One region of the Pseudoalteromonas sp. SD03 genome, then DNA from elsewhere that is predicted to be linked to it. Evidence: predicted binding sites of a transcription regulator. Region 1 holds the regulator's gene; the other holds the start of a gene.
The links. The regulator NrdR, encoded in region 1, represses ribonucleotide reductase genes. The targets are predictions, from matches to a motif close to AAACACNANATNTNGTGTTT.
Positions count from the first base shown of each region.

Region 1 (4,437 bases):
ATTCGGTGAGTGTTGATGAACAGCAAACACAAACAGTGATGAAAAAAATTCAACAGCTTGGCTATATTGCAGAGCCTCACACCGCAATTGCTTACCAAGGTCTTGTAGAAAATAAGGCGGCAGATGCTGTGGGGGTTTTTTTAGCGACTGCGCATCCGGCCAAATTTAAAGACAGCGTTGAGGATATCCTTAATGTTGAATTAGATATGCCAAAGCCGTTAGCTGATGCATTAGCAAAACCGTGTTTAGCCACTGATATGCACAACGATTATGCTGTTTTGCGTACAGAATTGTTTAAAAAGCTTGCCTAAAAAAGGCCGATAATAAAAGCGGCTTAGGCCGCTTTTTTTGTTTGTTTATGCATCGCTTTAGACATAGCGCATAAGCTATATAAATGTAGTAAATAAAATTCATTTAAAATTGTTATTAGTTTATAAAAAAATATCATCATCAAAATGCTGTGAAATAGTTTCAATCCCTGTTTAAATATCCTCAACTTAAGAGCGTAGGCAAAACGTCGTTTTAAGCGTACAATAAAGCCTCTAAAAAATACCCATACACGTTGCCCAGGAGACCCCAATGTTAGAACGTAGCATGAATATTTCGGACTTTGATCCAGAGTTATTTGACGCGATGAGCAAAGAAACATCACGTCAGGAAGAGCATATTGAGTTAATTGCATCTGAAAACTACTGTAGCCCACGCGTACTTGAAGCGCAGGGTTCTCAGCTGACTAACAAATACGCTGAAGGTTACCCGGGCAAACGTTACTACGGTGGCTGTGAGCACGTAGACGTGGTTGAGCAACTTGCTATTGACCGCGCAAATGAATTATTTGGTACAGATTACGCAAACGTACAGCCTCATGCCGGTTCACAAGCGAATGCTGCTGTTTTCCAAGCTCTTTTAAGCCCACTTGATACTGTATTAGGCATGAGCCTAGCGCACGGTGGTCATTTAACGCACGGCTCACACGTTAACTTCTCTGGTAAAACATACAACGCAATTCAGTATGGCCTTAACGAAGAAACTGGCGAAATTGATTACGCACAAGTTGAAGCGTTAGCACTTGAGCACAAACCAAAAATGATTATTGCGGGTTTCTCTGCTTATTCAGGTATTGTTGACTGGGCTAAGTTCCGTGAAATTGCAGACAAAGTAGGTGCATACTTATTTGTTGATATGGCGCACGTTGCAGGTTTAATTGCTGCGGGTGTTTACCCAAGCCCGGTGCCATTTGCTCACGTTGTAACAACCACAACACACAAAACATTAGCGGGTCCTCGCGGTGGTTTAATCATTTCTGCGTGTGGCGATGAAGAAATTTACAAAAAGCTAAACAGCGCTGTTTTCCCAGGTGGCCAAGGTGGTCCTTTATGTCATGTTATTGCTGCTAAAGCGGTCGCATTTAAAGAAGCACTTCAACCTGAGTTTAAAACATACCAAGCACAAGTTGTTAAAAATGCACAAGCAATGGTTGCCGTATTACAAGAGCGCGGCTACAAAGTAGTATCGGGTAAAACTGACAACCACTTATTCTTACTTGATTTAATCGATAAAGATATCACAGGTAAAGATGCAGATGCTGCCCTAGGTAATGCGAATATCACGGTTAACAAAAACTCAGTACCGAACGATCCACGTTCACCATTTGTTACTTCTGGTTTGCGTATTGGTTCACCAGCAATCACTCGTCGTGGCTTTAAAGAAGCAGAGTCAAAAGAGTTAGCGGGCTGGATCTGTGACGTACTAGACAACATCGAAGATGAGTCAGTACAAGCGCAAGTAAAAGAAAAAGTGAAAGCAATTTGTGCAAAATTACCTGTTTACGCTTAATCCAAGAGTAAAATAGTAATTTAGATCACAACTGCACACATTTTTGTTATGATAATGGCCGCTATAATAGCGGCCATTTTTTGTTTTTAAAACGGAAACACACAGTTATGCATTGCCCATTTTGCACCGCCAAAGATACTAAAGTTATTGATTCTCGCCTTGTCGGCGGGGGACACCAAGTACGTAGACGTCGTGAATGTAATGAGTGCCACGAACGATTTACCACCTTTGAAGGGGCTGAATTAGTGATGCCACGGGTCATCAAGCAAGATGGCAGCCGCGAACCGTTTAATGAAGATAAGTTACTAAATGGCTTAACTCGCGCCCTCGAAAAACGCCCCGTAAGCACTGAGCAAGTTGACGAAGTGGTTAATATTATTAAGTCGCAGCTGCGAGCCACTGGCGAACGCGAAGTGTCTAGCCATTTGGTGGGTGAGTGCATTATGGAAGCGCTTAAAAAGTTAGATAAAGTGGCCTATGTAAGATTTGCCTCTGTATATCGCTCGTTTGAAGATATACGCGAATTTGGTGAAGAAATAGCCCGCTTAGGGGAATAGTAATGACCAAGCAAAGTTCGTTTTCAGAGGATGATAAACGCTACATGGCTCGCGCTATTGAACTGGCAAAAAAAGGGCGCTTTACGACAACCCCTAATCCTAATGTTGGCTGCGTACTCGTAAAAAACAATAAAGTAATAGGTGAAGGGTTTCATCAGTTAGCGGGCCAAGGTCATGCAGAGGTAAACGCACTGGCTATGGCTGGCGAAAATGCCAAAGGCGCAACCGCTTATGTAACCCTAGAGCCTTGCAGTCATTATGGTCGAACACCGCCTTGTGCTGAAGGGCTAAAAGTAGCCGGTGTTAAAAAAGTGATTGCCGCAATGGTTGACAGCAACCCGCAAGTTGCAGGCAAAGGTCTGAAAATTTTAGCGGATGCTGGTATAGAAGTTGCTCACGGATTACTTGAAGCGCAAGCTCGCGCATTAAACCTTGGGTTTTTTAAGCGCATGGAGCAGGGGTTACCCTTTGTGACTTGCAAAATGGCCGCCAGTATTGATGGTAAAACGGCGCTTAAAAACGGCCAAAGTAAATGGATAACAGGCCCCGCTGCGCGCCAAGATGTGCAACTATACCGAGCACAAAACTGTGCAATTTTAACCGGTGCCGATACGGTATTAATGGATGATGCAAAATTAAATGTGCGCCCAGAAGAGTTACCGTATTCTTTACCAACTGATTTACCACTGCGCCAACCGGTTCGCGTTGTTATTGACTCACAAAATAGACTTACCCCTGATCTTGCCTTATTTTCAATTCAAAGTGAGGTGATAATATTTACCACCAAGGTTGATAAATCGCATCAGTGGCCTCATTTTGTTAAACAGATTGAAGTACCTGAAAATAATAATAAAGTAGATTTACTGGCCGTGTTAAACACGCTAGCCCAATTGCAGTTTAATAATGTGTGGCTAGAGGCCGGAGCAACACTGGCTGGCAAAATGACAGAACTTGATTTAATTGATGAGTTTGTTTTTTACATTGCTCCTAAATTAATGGGCAGCGATGCTAAAAGTTTACTAAATTTCCCAGAGTTAATGAGTATGCAAAATACCATTAATTTAACTTTTAATGAGTGTGTGCCAATCGGTGATGATTTACGTATCACAGCACTAAAAAAAGCTCATTAATCATTTTATATAAAGAGTAGCACTATGTTTACTGGAATAGTTGAAGCGACAGGTAAAATTGCGTTATTACAAAAAAAACAAGGTGATTTAGCTATTCGTATCCAAAGTAAAAACCTTGATATGAGTGATGTTAAGTTAGGTGACAGTATTGCAACTAATGGTGTCTGCCTGACGGTTGTTGATAAGCATATTGACGGCTTTAGTGCTGACTTATCAAATGAAACGATTAGCTTAACAGGGTTTGCACATTACGCATTAGGGCAAACCGTTAATCTAGAAAAGGCGATGCAACCTGTTTCGCGCCTCGGTGGTCATTTAGTGTCTGGCCATGTAGATGGTATTGCCACTATCACAGCAATTAATGCAAATGCGCGAGCAACAGAATATTGGTTAGCCACCGATGAAAATTTAATGAAATACATTCCTTACAAAGGGTCGGTTTGTATTGATGGTATTAGCCTGACGGTTAATGCTGTTGAAGGTAATAAATTTAAACTGACGATTGTGCCCCACACCAGCGGGCAAACGACCATAGCTGATTTTCAAGTCGGTACCAAAGTGAATTTAGAGGTCGACCAAATAGCACGTTATTTAGAGCGCCTAGTTAGAGGGGCTGAGCAGCCTACGGGTTCAGATATTTCGATGAGCTTACTCGCTAAAGCGGGCTTTATAAAATAACGACATTGACAACTTATACGAGCAACTTATGAATTTAAACAGCGCACAAGAAATAATTGATGACATTAAAGCCGGTAAAATGGTTATTTTAATGGATGATGAAGACAGAGAAAATGAAGGCGATTTAATTATTGCTGCTGAACACATTAGTGCAGAAGCCATTAACTTTATGGCGACTCATGGCCGTGGACTAATTTGTTTAACGATGACTCAAGAGCGTTGCTCGCAGCTTGATT
Region 1 is NZ_CP162514.1:840,243-844,679, forward strand. It holds gene thrC (threonine synthase) at 1-311, shown strand, start outside; gene glyA (serine hydroxymethyltransferase) at 580-1,836, shown strand; gene nrdR (transcriptional regulator NrdR) at 1,944-2,393, shown strand; gene ribD (bifunctional diaminohydroxyphosphoribosylaminopyrimidine deaminase/5-amino-6-(5-phosphoribosylamino)uracil reductase RibD) at 2,396-3,523, shown strand; gene ABZP26_RS03930 (riboflavin synthase) at 3,548-4,201, shown strand; gene ribBA (bifunctional 3,4-dihydroxy-2-butanone-4-phosphate synthase/GTP cyclohydrolase II) at 4,230-4,437, shown strand, end outside.

Region 2 (4,437 bases), 870 kb from region 1:
TGTCATAAACTGCACTGTCGCCGTGTGGGTGGTATTTACCGATTACGTCACCGACCACACGGGCCGATTTTTTGTAAGGCTTGTTCCAGTCATTACTAAGCTCGTTCATTGCAAACAAAACGCGACGGTGAACAGGTTTTAAACCGTCACGCACGTCTGGTAATGCACGTCCTACAATTACACTCATGGCGTAATCTAAGTAGGAGTTTTTTAACTCGTCTTCAATATTGACTGGCAGAATTTCATTGGCGAGATCAGTCATTTGATATCACATTCCTTCAGTATCAGCTCTTAACAACCCAGTATTAGGTATTAAGAGTGTTTGTTATTATTTCTAAGTAACCATGCTATCACAATTAATTTTAATTTACAGGCGCAAAACTTTGCGATTTATCAATTTAGGCCTATATAATGGCCTCAGATTGACGAGGAAGTATTTTATGACCGAACATCAAAATGTAGATAACGCAGAAATAGCAAAGTTTGAAGCCATCGCAGAACGTTGGTGGGATTTAGAAGGCGAATTTAAGCCGCTTCACGAAATTAATCCATTACGATTAGATTTCATCGCAGACAAAACCAAAGGATTATTTGATAAAGAAACCCTAGATGTAGGATGTGGTGGTGGCATTTTAAGTCACAGCATGGCGCGAATGGGCGCAAACGTAACAGGCATCGATATGGGCCAAGAGCCTTTAACCGTAGCTAAGTTACACAGCTTAGAAACAAGTGTCCCCGTTGAGTATATAAAAGTACCTGCAGAGCAGTTTGCAGATGAGCACCCTGAGCGCTTTGATGTGATCACTTGTATGGAAATGTTAGAGCACGTCCCCGACCCTGCTTCTATTATTCATGCGGTGGCTAAATTAGCAAAACTTGGGGCTGATGTTTTTTTCTCTACTCTTAATAAAACCCCAAAAGCTTACTTATACGCTATTGTCGGTGCAGAAAAACTGTTAAAAATGGTCCCAGAGGGTACCCATGACCATAAAAAGTTTATTAAACCTGCACAATTAATTGCATGGGCAGAGCAAGCTGGCTTAAAAGTACGTGCCAGTGCTGGTTTAAGTTACAACCCGCTTTCTAAGCAATACACAATGAATGATGATGTAAGCGTAAATTATATGCTGCATTTTGAGAAGTTAGCGTAATGGCAAGCTCTCAAACCCCCATTGTCCCAATGGAATATCAAGCATTGCTGTTTGACTTAGATGGCACTTTACTCGATACCGCTGATGATTTAGGCGCCGCACTAAACACCGTGCTGCAAAATCATCAACAGCCCCAAGTGGACAGTGATATATATCGCCCCGCGGCTTCAAACGGTGCTGCCGCTTTATTGGCTGCTGGTTTTAAAGAAAGCTGGGCACAACAGCCGCAAGAGCAACTTTTAAATGAGCTAGTCACGCAATACGCTGCCAATATTGCCACCCATACTCGATGTTTTGTAGGAATAGAGCAATTACTAATCGCACTTGATAACAAAGCAATACCCTGGGGAATTATGACTAATAAGCCCGGATTTTTAACTGATCCTTTAGTCAAGGCGATTCCTGCATTAAAAAATGCACGTATTGTGATAAGCGGTGATACCTTAGCTGAATCTAAGCCCTCACCCCTTCCTTTACTGTATTGCGCTGAGCAAATGAGTGTTGATCCTTCGCGTTGCTTATATATAGGTGATGCGCAGCGTGACATTCAAGCAGGTAAAGCAGCCAATATGCACACCGCAACCGCACTATGGGGATATGTACCGAGTGTTGACGAGGCATTGGCTTGGAATGCGGATTTTAATTGGCACAGTCCTATAGATGCATTTAACCACATATAGTGCCATGTTAATTAATAAACACTACATATTGTGATTGTGTTAGTTTTTACGCAAAGCTTGATGATAAAAAAAGCAGACAAAATTTATTTTAAAAAAGCGTAAATTTAATCTTTCCTTAGTTGATTTTTACAAATTTCAACTTAACCGATTGATCAAAGGTTAATGCCTACTAACACAATTACGTTATCCCAACGTTATCCACAATGAGAGCGGTTTCTGTCCCTTGCAAAAGATACCAGACCACACTATCTTGTGATCTCTAATTTGAACAACACCAGATATTGTGGCTAAATGTTATTCAATTAAATTCACCAAACCGGTGAAAATAACAATAAACGAATAGGCACTGCGCTTTTTTAGGTGCACGCATTGGTCAAAAATATTTAATTCCCAAGGAATACAGGCAAAGCTATGAACCAACAGTTATCTGTAAGCAAACGTGACGGTCGTAAAGAGCCACTCGATCTTGATAAGATCCATCGCGTTATTGAATGGGCCGCCGAAGGTTTAAATAACGTTTCGGTTTCACAAGTTGAACTTAAATCGCATATTCAATTTTATGACGGTATTCGTACTAAAGACATCCACGAAACGATTATTAAAGCCGCTGCGGATCAGATCTCAAAAGAATCACCTGATTATCAGTATCTTGCTGCTCGTTTAGCTGTATTCCATTTACGTAAAAAAGCCTATGGCCAGTTTGAGCCACCGCGTCTTTTTGACCATGTTACTAACATGGTTGAACAAAAACGCTACGATGCACATTTACTTGTTGATTACACAGAGCAAGAATTAGATGAGCTAGATGCGTACTTAGATCATTCTCGCGATCTTAACTTTAGCTACGCAGCGGTAAAGCAACTTGAAGGTAAATACCTTGTCCAAAACCGTGTAACGGGTGAGATTTATGAAAGCGCGCAGTTTTTATATATCTTAGTGGCTGCAAGCTTATTCTCTGATTACCCTCGTGAAACGCGCATTGATTACATTAAACGTTTTTATGATGCGGTTTCATTATTTAAAATTTCTTTACCTACGCCAATTATGTCGGGCGTACGTACACCAACACGCCAGTTTAGCTCATGTGTACTTATTGAGTGTGGCGATAGCTTAGACTCAATTAACGCTACATCATCAGCAATTGTTAAATACGTCTCTCAACGTGCTGGTATTGGTATTAATGCTGGTCGTATTCGTGCATTAGGTAGCCCTATTCGTAACGGTGAAGCGTATCACACTGGCTGTATTCCGTTTTATAAGCACTTTCAAACAGCGGTTAAAAGCTGTTCGCAAGGCGGTGTACGTGGTGGCGCAGCAACCCTTTTCTACCCGCTTTGGCATTTAGAAGTTGAAAACTTATTAGTGCTTAAAAACAACCGTGGCGTTGATGATAACCGCGTACGTCACTTAGATTACGGCGTACAGTTTAATAAACTCATGTACTCACGTTTAATTAAAGACGATTACATTACGTTATTCAGCCCCTCTGACGTGCCTGGCCTTTACGATGCATTTTTTGAAGACCAAGACGAGTTTGACGCGCTATATGTAAAATATGAGCAAGACGAGTCAATTCGTAAAAAACGAATTAAAGCGATTGAGCTGTTCTCTATGTTTGCTCAAGAACGTGCTAGCACGGGTCGTATTTACTTACAGAACGTTGACCACTGTAATACACACAGCCCGTTTATCTCAAAAGTGGCTCCGATCCGTCAATCTAACTTGTGTTTAGAAATTGCGTTACCGACTAAGCCTCTTAGCAACGTGAATGATGAAGAAGGTGAAATTGCACTTTGTACATTATCTGCGTTTAACTTAGGTGCCATTGAGTCTTTAGATGAACTAGAAGAGTTAGCCGAGCTTGCAGTACGCGCACTTGATAACTTACTTGATTTCCAAGACTACCCAGTACCTGCAGCTAAAAATGCAACTATGGGACGTCGTACGCTAGGCATAGGCGTTATTAACTACGCATACTACCTAGCTAAAAACGGTAAGCGTTATTCAGATGGCAGCGCAAATGCGCTTACGCACAGAACATTTGAAGCAATTCAGTACTACCTAATGAAAGCGTCTAATGAGCTGGCAAAAGAACGTGGTGCCTGTCCTAAATTTAACGAAACAACGTACTCACAAGGTATTATGCCAACGGATACGTACAAGCGTGATTTAGATAAAATTTGTGATGAACCACTTCATCTTGATTGGGACGCGTTACGTGCCAGTATTAAAGAGCACGGTATGCGTAACTCAACACTGAGCGCATTAATGCCATCAGAAACATCATCGCAAATATCTAATGCAACCAATGGCATTGAGCCACCGCGTGGCCATATTAGTGTTAAAGCAAGTAAAGACGGTATTTTAAAACAAGTTGTCCCTGAATACGAACGCCTTAAAGATAGCTATGAGTTACTGTGGGATATCCCATCAAACGATGGTTACTTACAATTAGTAGGAATAATGCAGAAATTTATCGACCAAACGATTTCAGCAAATACTAATTATGATCCAAATAAATACGAAGGCGGTAGAGTACCTATGAAAGTCTTATTAAAAGACTTACTTGGTGCCTACAAGCTAGGTGTTAAAACGCTGTACTACCA
Region 2 is NZ_CP162514.1:1,707,120-1,711,556, reverse strand. It holds gene gyrA (DNA topoisomerase (ATP-hydrolyzing) subunit A) at 1-262, opposite strand, end outside; gene ubiG (bifunctional 2-polyprenyl-6-hydroxyphenol methylase/3-demethylubiquinol 3-O-methyltransferase UbiG) at 441-1,151, shown strand; gene ABZP26_RS07895 (HAD family hydrolase) at 1,151-1,831, shown strand; gene nrdA (class 1a ribonucleoside-diphosphate reductase subunit alpha) at 2,243-4,437, shown strand, end outside.
Region 2: nrdA (class 1a ribonucleoside-diphosphate reductase subunit alpha) is a predicted target of NrdR. The motif match lies at 2,101-2,120, and genes of this name have one in related genera.